Linked DNA regions of Thiocapsa rosea. The protein of the gene in region 1 interacts with the protein of each later gene in a pairwise test. Links are inferred from orthologs where the notes say so. Each region holds a gene or a part of one and is shown on either strand. Other genes may lie near its edges.

Region 1 (5,885 bases):
AACATCGCGACGGCTGACGAAGACGACTCCGTCCTCGGCAAGGTTCATCGTTTCGTCACGCGACTTCAACCGATTCGTCAAGTCGAGCCTCTACTATCGCGCGAAACCGAAGATCAGGGGAGAGACTGTCCAATGACCATCGAACGCCGCTACTGCGCCCGACATCCGATCGACCTTCATGTCTCGATCCGTTATCGCAAACGCCGCTTCATCTGCGCCCGAGGCTGCAACCTGTCCGATCAGGGGATGTTCTTGGAGGTCAGCAATCTCACCCTCCCGAGCGGTGTCCTGGTCGAGCTCGAGCTTGAGTGTCTCGGCAAGGGATGGCTGATCCCGGCCATCGTGGTCCACCATCGCGGGTCCGGCATCGGCGTCATGTTCCGGGATCCTCAACCTGCCCTTTACCGCGGTCTGACGCGGGACATGACCCGACAGCCGCCGCCACCGCAGGCCGCCGACGCGACCGGTCGTCAGCTCAACCGCGTCCAGAGCGAGAGGCTCATTTTCGAGTGATTTCGACATCTGGTGCATCCGCAGCCCTTAGCGAGGACGCGGGTTAAGGTAACTTGCGGGAATCAACATCCCAACTGCGCAGACGATGGGTCGGAAGTGACGCCAACGGTCGTCGCGAAGCGGCGACACCCCCGGATAGACGACTTGCAGTCGTCCTTTTCAGCCGGCCCGACGGCCCGCGAGGTCGCAGTCAACGCGACGCACTCGAGAACCGCGCTGAACGCGCTTTGGCACCGGTTTCCGTTCAAGACGCGTAGACCAATCCGGGCAACCAGGTCGCCAGCGCGGGCCAGAGCGCGAGAAGGCCAAGGACGAGCAACTGAATCAGAATAAAGGGCACCACACCCTTATAGATGTGGAGCGTCGTGATCTCGGGCGGAGCCACCCCGCGCAGATAGAAGAGCGAGAAGCCGAACGGCGGCGTGAGGAAAGAGGTCTGGAGATTGATGGCCATCATCACGCCGAGCCAGACGGTATCCAGCCCCATCGCGAGCAACACCGGACCCACGATCGGGACGACCACGAAGGTGATCTCGATGAAGTCCAGGATGAAGCCGAGCAGGAACATCACCAGCATCACAAGCGCCACTGCGCCGACGACACCGCCGGGCAAACCGGTGAGAAATTCCGTGACCAGGTCGTCGCCGCCGAAACCGCGAAAGACCAACGAGAAGATCGCGGCACCGATGAAGATCAAGAACACCATACTGGTCACCATGGTGGTCTGACGCACGACCTCGCGCAGGGTCGACACGGTCAGCCGACCACGCACCGCGGCCAGGATCAGTGCACCGACTGCACCCACCGACGCCGCCTCCGTCGGCGTCGCTAACCCGCCGAGGATCGACCCCAACACCGCCACCACCAGGAACAGGGGCGGGATCAGCACCGAGACGACCCGCCAGGCCAGCGCGGCGCCATTGATCGGACGATCCTCGCGCGGCATCGCCGGCACCGCCTCGGGGCGGAACACCGCGACACCCACGATGTAGAGGATATAAAGGCCGACCAGCATCAACCCGGGCACCAGCGCACCGATGAAGAGATCGCCGACCGACACGGTCTCCGGCGACCAGATGCCCATATCGAGTTGCGCCTGCTGATAGGCCGATGAGAGCACATCCCCGAGCAAGACCAATACGATCGAGGGCGGGATGATCTGGCCCAGGGTCCCCGATGCGCAGATGGTCCCGGCGGCCAAGCTCGGCGAATACCCGCGGCGCATCATAATCGGCAGGGACAGGAGGCCCATGGTCACGACGGTGGCACCGACGATTCCGGTACTCGCCGCCAGCAACATGCCCACCAGGGTCACCGAGATCCCGAGCCCGCCGCGCAGGGGCCCGAACAGCATCGCCATGGTGTCGAGCAGGCTTTCGGCGACCCGCGAGCGCTCGAGCATCACGCCCATGAAGACGAAAAGCGGGACCGCGATCAGCGTCTCGTTGGTCATGACGCCGTAGAGACGGTTGGGCAACGCCTCGAGAAACGCCGGCTCGAACAGCCCGAAGACCTCGCCGACCAAGGCAAACGCGAGCGCCGTACCGCCCAGCGAGAGCGCCACCGGGTATCCGGCCAGCAGGGTGACGACGACACCGACGAACAGCAGGACAGGCATCAGCTCATGCACGACCGATCTCCCCGTCGGAGGTCGGCAGCGCCTCCTCCATCCCCGCCAAGAACAGCCCATTGCGCAGCGCGTTGGACAGGCCCTGCGCCAACAGCAGGATCGGCATGATCAGGATCAAGGTTTTCAGCAGATAGACGGCCGGAAGGCCGCCTGCCTCGCGCGATGCCTCTTGAACGCGCCAGGATTCCGCGACGTAGGCCCAACCGAGCCAGATGATCAGCACGCACACGGGGATCAGCAGCAGGAGCGTACCGATCAGATCGACCCGCGCACGCGCACGACGCGAGAGACGCTCATAGAGGATATCCACACGCACATGGCCGTTGCGCCCCAGCGTATAGGCGATGCCGAGCATGAAAAGGACGGCATGCATGTAGGTCACCGACTCCTGCAGCGCAATCGAGCCGATGTCGAACGCATAGCGCAGCACCACCACGGCGAAGGTCACCAGCACCATCGCAAGCGAAAGCCAGGTCGCCCACTCGCCGATCCGTCGGATGACGGCGTCGATCCGATCGGCGAGAACAAGCAGACGCGCCCGACCGCCCGGGCGGGGATGGTTATTCATACAGGGCTCCAAGCGTGGGGCTCACCGAGACACAGGCGACTCGGGCGATGCGTCGGATCCGCCTGAACGGAGTCGGCACCTCGCATGACCGCAGAGTCAAGATCGACAGGTCATCCCGGACGCGACTCGATCCGTCATCAATTCCATTCGAACAGGACCCACTGCGGGATCGAGATGTTGTTCGCCGCATTCTCCTGCATGTCCAGGATGCCGTCGCCATTGGTGTCGAAGAGGAAGTAAGGCGGTCCGAACTGGGGTTGGATCCGGACCATATAGAGCACCCCGCGGATGCGGTACTCGTAGATGACATCGTCGCCGGATTCGATAATGGTGATCTCGGGCTCCACCGGCTCGCCGGTGATCGGAGATGGAATCACCGTCGGCACCTCCGGAAAACCACCGCCGGCAGCCGCCGGTGGCTCCTCTTGCGCATACGCCGCCCCGAGGCCGAGCAGCAGCGGGATCGTCAGCAGGATCGTTTTCGTCACGGGACCACCACCTCACCGTCGTTTGAAAGATCTGCATGGTAGTACGAACGCACCCGGATTGCCTCATTCGGACATGCGCTCGACCGGGGCCGATAGGGTATCGTTGTCGGCCCCGACCGGAGGCGGCCTCGCGCGTCGCGAGGACCCGATCGTCTCGACCCCACAGGTTCCTGCATGACCGGACTCAACCCCCGACAACTCGAGGCGGTGCACTACACCGCCGGGCCGCTTCTGGTCCTGGCCGGCGCCGGATCCGGCAAGACACGGGTGATCACCCGCAAGATCGCCCACCTCATCGGCGAAGGCGGGATCTCGCCGCGCCACATCTGCGCACTCACCTTCACCAACAAGGCGGCTCGGGAAATGCGCGAGCGGGTCGGCAGCCAGATCAGGGGTGCGCAGACACGCGGCCTGACGATCTCCACCTTCCACACGCTTGGGCTCGACATGCTGCGTCGACACCCGGAGCACGCCGGGCTGCGCCCGCGCTTCTCCTTGCTCGACGCCCAGGACGCCGAGGCGCTGATCAAGGAACACCTGCGTCACACCAGAGGCGGCGATGCCTTCAGCCCGGCGGCCATCCAACACCGCATCTCGCGCTGGAAGAACGACTTAGTCGACCCCGCGCAGGCCGCCAGCCGGGCCGAAGACGACTTCGAGGCCCGACTCGCCGCGTTCTACGCCGACTACGAGCGCAGTCTGCGTGCCTACAACGCGGTCGACTTCGACGACCTCATCCTGGGTCCGGCACGGATGCTCGCCGAGCACACGGAGCTGCGCGAGACCTGGCAAGGGCGGATCCGGTATCTGCTGGTCGATGAATACCAGGACACCAACGGGGCGCAATACGACCTGGTGCGCCGGCTCGTCGGCCCGCGTGCGGCCTTCACCGTGGTCGGCGACGACGACCAATCCATCTACGCCTGGCGCGGCGCACGGCCCGAGAACCTGGCCCGGCTGCAGACCGACTACCCGCATCTGAAGGTCATCATGCTGGAGCAGAACTACCGCTCCAGCGCGACCATCCTCGGACTCGCCAATACACTCATCGCGAACAACCCGCACGTCTTCGAGAAGCGGCTCTGGAGCGAGCACGGCCAGGGCGAGCCGCCGCGGGTCCTGCACTGCAAGGACGAGGGCCACGAAGCCGAGCAGGTGGTCTCCGAGATCCTGCATCTGAAGTTCGCCGAAGCGGCGGATTTCGGCGACATCGCCATCCTCTATCGCGGTAACCACCAGGCGCGCCCCTTCGAGAAGGCCCTGCGCGAGCACAACGTGCCCTATGTCCTGAGCGGCGGCACCTCCTTCTTCGCCCGCGCCGAGGTGAAGGACCTGATGGCCTACCTGCGCCTGATCGCCAATCCGGAGGACGACGCTGCCTTCCTGCGCATCGTCAACACCCCGCGCCGCGAGATCGGCCCGACGACCCTTGAGAAACTCGCCAACTATGCCCGCGAGCGAGGAATCCACCTGCTGGATGCCTGCGGCGAGCTGGGGCTGGGCGAGCACCTGAGCGAGCGCCAACGCGAGCGCCTCCACGCCTTCACCGCGCTGGTCTCCGAGCATGCCCGTCGCGGCGAAACCGACCCGGTCGGGACCATGCGCACCCTGGTCGAGACGATCGACTACGCCTCCTGGCTGCGCGAGCACGCCTCCAGCCAGGCGGTCGCCGACCGCCGTTACGCCAACATCACCGATCTGCTCGACTGGCTCGGCGCACTCAAGAAGGGCGAGCTGCAGGAGAAGTCCCTCGCCGAGATGGCAAGCCATCTCACCCTGATGGACGTCATGGAGCGCCAGGACGAGGAAGAAGGCGGCGACCGAGTCAGCCTCATGACCCTGCACGCCGCCAAGGGACTGGAGTTCCCCCACGTCTTCCTGGTCGGTATGGAAGAGGAGCTGCTCCCGCACCGCACCAGCATCGAAGAGGAGACCATCGAGGAAGAACGCCGACTCGCCTATGTCGGCATCACCCGCGCCCAGCGCACCCTCACCTTCACCCTCACCCGTCGGCGCAAACGCTACGGCGAGTGGGTGACCAGCGAGCCCAGCCGATTCCTCTCCGAGCTGCCCAAGGATCAGCTGTGCTGGGACAACGCGCGCCAGGAGACCCCCGAGAACCGCAAGGCCCGCGGCCTGAGCCATCTGCATGCGCTCAAAGGCATGCTCGACGTCGACTAAACCGCGTCCAGAGCGAGATGCTCACTTTAAGAGCGAGATGCTCACTTTACGAGTGAGCTCGACGTTTGGTGCATCCACGGCCATTCGCGGGGAGGCGGTTCAAAATGATTTATTTTTTAATCTCTTAAACCGCGCCGGCCTCCATCGGTCGTCAACTCTGCCGGGGCCGATCCCATCCGAAAATTTCGCATACCGCGTGAGGCGCGGTTTAGCCTCGGACGTGTCGACCAACAGCCGACCCTGCTCAACCCGAGCGCAAGAGCGCAAGATCGGCATGGACGACCGCGGCGGATCGCAGTATCCTTCAGGGCCTTCGCCGAACCAGACCCCGATCTCGCCTCGAATCGCAGCAGTCCGGACAGCGAAACCCCTCAAAGCGCCCGTAGCTCAGATGGATAGAGTACAGCCCTCCGAAGCTAGGAATCACTGCTCCGGACAGGCACGAGGCTAGAAGTCAAAAGTCGTCAATGCGCCCGTAGCTCAGATGGATAGAGTACAGCCCTCC
Region 2 (4,399 bases), 440 kb from region 1 along the record:
ACGGAATGGATCAGGTTCCTGCGCATGCGCCGCCCGTTCCGAAGGATCACCCGAGGATCAAGGGCACATGGCCCTGATCCGGACGAACTTTTGAGAGGAATACACACGTGGAAGTTATCCTGCTGAAGAATGTCGGTCGCCTCGGTGCGCTCGGCGACAAGGTCAGTGTCCGTTCGGGCTATGGCCGGAATTATCTGATCCCCTCCGGATTTGCCGTGTCGGCGACCGACGCCAACCTCGAAGCGTTCGAGGCTCGGCGCGCGGAACTCGAGCAGGTCGCAGAGGAGCAATTGGCCGAGGCCCGTGCTCGCCGTGATCGTCTCGAAGGGATGAGCGTCACGATCGCGCGTCGTGCCGGCGAGCAAGGACGGCTGTTCGGCTCGGTCGGCACCGGCGACATCGCCGATGCGGTGACCGCTGCCGGCTTCGCCCTGACCAAGCAGGAGATCAAGCTTTCGGGCGGGCCTTTCCGCGCTGCCGGCGAGTACGAGGTGACCCTGCACCTGCACCCCGAGGTCGATGCCGTCATCAAGGTCGACGTCGTTCCCGAGGACTGATACGCTCGTATCCTCCCCGTATCCTCATGGTCCGGCGGCACATGTCCGCCGGATTCAAGGCGAACCTCGCTCGGACCCACCGGGCACGTCACGCGACTCGACTCGAAGGTCTGACGAGACTCACGCCCTTGCGCAAGTCATTCGGGCCGGGGGTAATCTATGTTCGACGATTCCCAAGGCCCTCCGGGCGCGGACTTCGACGAGCTCCGCGTCCCGCCGCACAACATCCATGCCGAGCAATCCCTGCTCGGTGGTCTCATGCTGGACAACAGCACCTGGGACCGCATCGCCGACATGGTCACCGAGCGTGACCTCTATCGGCGCGAGCACCGCCTGATCTTCCAGGCGATCGCCAAGCTCGCCGCCACAGACCAGCCCTTCGACGTCGTCACCCTCGCCGAGACCCTCGAGCGCACCGAGCAGCTCGAGGGTGCGGGCGGCTTGCCCTATCTCGGAACCATCATCAACGAGACCCCGAGTGCGGCCAACATCAAGGCTTACGCCAAGATCGTCCGCCAGACCTCGGTGCTGCGCCAGATGATCGCTGCCGGCACCGACATCGCCGACAGCGGCTACAACCCCATGGGTCGCGATGCCTCCGAGCTGCTCGATGCGGCCGAGCGGCGCGTCTTCGAGATCGCCGAGCAGGAGGCACGCGGCGGCGGTGGGTTTCAACCCATCAAGACCCTGCTCGGGCGCGCAGTCGAGCGTATCGACGCACTCTATCAGCGCGACGAGCCCATCACGGGCCTGGCGACCGGCTTTACCGACTTCGACATGATGACCTCGGGGCTGCAGCCCGCGGACCTCATTATCGTGGCGGGTCGGCCGTCCATGGGAAAAACGAGCTTCGCCATGAACATGGCCGAGCACGTGGCCATCCAATCCAAGCGCCCGGTCGCGGTCTTCAGTATGGAGATGCCGGGCGATTCGCTGGCGATGCGGATGATGTCCTCGCTCGGGCGCATCGACCAGCATCGGGTCCGCACCGGGCGGCTGGAGGACGACGAGTGGCCGCGCTTGACCTCGGCGGTCAATATCCTGGCCGGTGCATCCATGTTCATCGACGACACGCCGGCCCTCTCGCCGACCGAGGTCCGGGCGCGTGCGCGGCGTCTCAAGCGTGATCAGGACGACCTGGGTCTGATCGTTCTGGACTACATCCAGCTCATGCAGGCACCCGGTGTCGGCGAGAATCGGGCGACCGAGATCTCCGCGATTTCCCGCTCGCTCAAGGCACTCGCCAAGGAGCTCAACGTTCCGGTCATCGCACTCTCTCAGCTCAATCGCAGTCTCGAGCAGCGGCCGAACAAGCGGCCGGTGATGTCGGATCTGCGCGAGTCGGGAGCAATCGAGCAGGATGCAGACCTCATCGTCTTCATCTATCGCGACGAGGTCTATCACGAGGACACGAAGGACAAGGGTGTCGCCGAGATCATCATCGCCAAACAGCGCAACGGGCCCATCGGGACGACTCGCCTGACCTTTCTCGGCAAGTACACCAAGTTCGAGAACTATATCGGCAATTATTACGGCGAGGGTGGAGACTGAGCTCATACCCGGCCGAGGCGGAGCCAAGAAACCTGCTCGAAGGCCCTGCTCGTTGTCGTTGTCGTTGTCGTAATCGAGGTCGTCAGGAATCCGATTACGACAACGACAACGACAACGACAACGACAAATGCTGCGATGATGTGTTCAGGACTTGCGGCGTAAAGAACTATGGTGTTTTCGGGAATGGGAATCCCGACCGAGCATGACTCTCCCGATCAGGACATGATCCCGAGCCATACCCAATACACCGCCAGGTTCAACAGCGTAAGCGGCGCACCGACGGCAAAGAAGACCCAGAACCCGAGGTGTGCGCCGCGACGCTCGGCGGCTTGGACGATAATGATGTTGCTGGCGGCGCCGATCAGGGTGAGATTGCCGGCGATGGTGGAGCCGGCGGCGAGTGCCATCAGCAGGTCCGGTCGCTCGGGCGGCAGCAGGGGTAGGGCGAGCGAGACGAGCGGGACGTTGGAGATCAACTGACTGCCGAGCACTCCGGCGCCGAAGACCTCGCCGAGTCCGATTGGGCCCACGGGGATCCAGGATTGCAGCAGACCGGTGTCCCAGACGCTGCGCATCAGGATGAACATCGCGACGAAGAAAACGAGGGTATGCCAGTCGATCCCGCGCAACAGGGCGACCCGGTGCGGGCTGAACAACAGCAGCGGCGCAGCAGCGACCAATGCGATGACGACCAGCGGAAAGGCGAGCTGCGGTGCGACGAAGGACAGGGTAATCCGCACCGCGACCATCAGCACCAGCAGTCCCAGCGAGAGGCTCGCCAGACGGGCCAGTCGCGGATCGTCGATCTTTGCGGGTAGGTGTACCAGGGCCTCGCCATGGATATGGCGCCAAAAGGCCAGGCGTAGGACTGCGTAGGCGATCAGCAGGTTCAGCAGTGTCGGCGGCCCCAGGGCACCGATGAAGTCAACGAAAGGGTTTTGAATGCCCCCGTGAAGCGCGATCAACAAGTTCTGGGGATTGCCGATCGGGCTCATGACCGAGCCGATGGTGACCCCGAAGGCGAGCGCGAGCAGCAACAGGACCGGCGGTAGACGGTGATCGCGCGCCAGAGCCAGGACGATCGGGGTGCCGATCACGGCCAGCGTGTCGTTCATCAGGAAGGCCGAGCCGATCGCGGCCGCGAAGATCACGGCGATCAGCAGGGGGTCGGCGCCCTCGATGCGACTGAGCCCTCGCGCGCTCATGGCCGCCAGCCAACCGCTCTCCACCAGGGCGTGGCCGAGCACGAAGACCCCGAAGAGAAACCCGATGACCTCCCAGTCGATCGCCCGCCAGGCGGCCCCCGGCGCAATGGTGCCGGTCAGGAGGACGAGCAGCGCCCCGAGCCCCATGATCTGCCAGATCCCGAGCGGGATCCGCGCGAGGTTGCGCGCGGCGATCAACGCGAGCACGCCGCCGAGTGTCCAGAGTGGCAGGCTATCCAAGGTGCGCCGGTCTCAATGGACGTGCCCTGCTCTTGTCTCGAAACGACGTGACCGGGTTTACGACCAAGGCCGACGCGCCGAACCGCAAAGCCTCAGGCTCATCGCCCGCGCATCACGTTGTCCAGGGCCACGCGGGCGCGGTTGCTCGGCACCGCGAACCCGATGCCCACATTGCCTCCGCTCGGGCCGATGAGTGCAGTGTTGATGCCGACAACCTCGCCGGCGAGGTTGATCAAGGGGCCGCCCGAGTTGCCCGGATTGATGGAGGCGTCGGTCTGGATCAGCTCGCCGAGACGGTTGCCGGCGATCCCGCTGCGCCCGACGGCGCTGACGATGCCTGAGGTGACGGTTTGGCCCAAGCCGAACGGATTGCCGATGGCGATGACGAAGTCGCCGACCTCCAGTCGATTGGAGTCGCCGAGCTTGAGCGCGCGCACGTCGACGGGCGGAATCTCGAGGATGGCGACGTCCGAGGCGGCGTCCGAACCCAGTCGCCGTGCGCGAAAGGTGCGCCTGTCCTTGAGCGTGACCCGGATCTCGGTCGCGTTGCGCAGCAGATGGTCGTTCGTCATGACATAGCCGCGCGCGGCATCGACGATGATCCCGGAGCCCACGCTCTGGCGTTGCTCGATCTCCCCTTCCTCGGGCGCGGGTAGACCGAAGCGATCGAGGAAGCGGCGGAATTCCGGATCACGCAGGAACGGATGGTCCTCCATCGGTACCTCGGACTTGACCGAGATGTTGACCACCGCCGGGGTCACCCGGCGCATCAAGGGTGCGAGCGACGGGAAACCCGACGCGGTCCCGAGGGCCGGAGCCCCTACGATCGCGGCCGGCAGGCCCGTC

The links.
Region 2: the proteins of BDD21_RS15310 (region 1) and dnaB interact in binary tests that used the Escherichia coli proteins (3 or more experiments, as listed by UniProt). The link is inferred for Thiocapsa rosea from one-to-one orthologs.

What each region holds. Positions count from the first base shown.
Region 1 is NZ_RBXL01000001.1:3,395,391-3,401,275, reverse strand. The notes cover bases 2,966-5,876. They hold BDD21_RS15310 (UvrD-helicase domain-containing protein), read left to right. Parts: upstream 2,966-3,373; coding sequence 3,374-5,380; downstream 5,381-5,876. Other genes in these bases: BDD21_RS15315 (DUF2782 domain-containing protein), read right to left, coding at 2,966-3,199. In the rest of the region: BDD21_RS15335 (glycosyltransferase family 2 protein), read left to right, coding at 1-17; BDD21_RS15330 (PilZ domain-containing protein), read left to right, coding at 133-513; BDD21_RS15325 (TRAP transporter large permease), read right to left, coding at 758-2,143; BDD21_RS15320 (TRAP transporter small permease subunit), read right to left, coding at 2,136-2,711; more of BDD21_RS15315, read right to left, coding at 2,849-2,965. UniProt on the Escherichia coli protein: Rep helicase is a single-stranded (ss)DNA-dependent ATPase involved in DNA replication; it can initiate unwinding at a nick in the DNA. It binds to ssDNA and acts in a progressive fashion along the DNA in the 3' to 5' direction.
Region 2 is NZ_RBXL01000001.1:3,833,773-3,838,171, forward strand. The notes cover bases 1-2,912. They hold dnaB (replicative DNA helicase), read left to right. Parts: upstream 1-716; coding sequence 717-2,108; downstream 2,109-2,912. Other genes in these bases: rplI (50S ribosomal protein L9), read left to right, coding at 108-557; BDD21_RS17305 (SLC13 family permease), read right to left, coding at 2,324-2,912. In the rest of the region: more of BDD21_RS17305, read right to left, coding at 2,913-3,553; BDD21_RS17310 (trypsin-like peptidase domain-containing protein), read right to left, coding at 3,652-4,399. UniProt on the Escherichia coli protein: The main replicative DNA helicase, it participates in initiation and elongation during chromosome replication. Travels ahead of the DNA replisome, separating dsDNA into templates for DNA synthesis.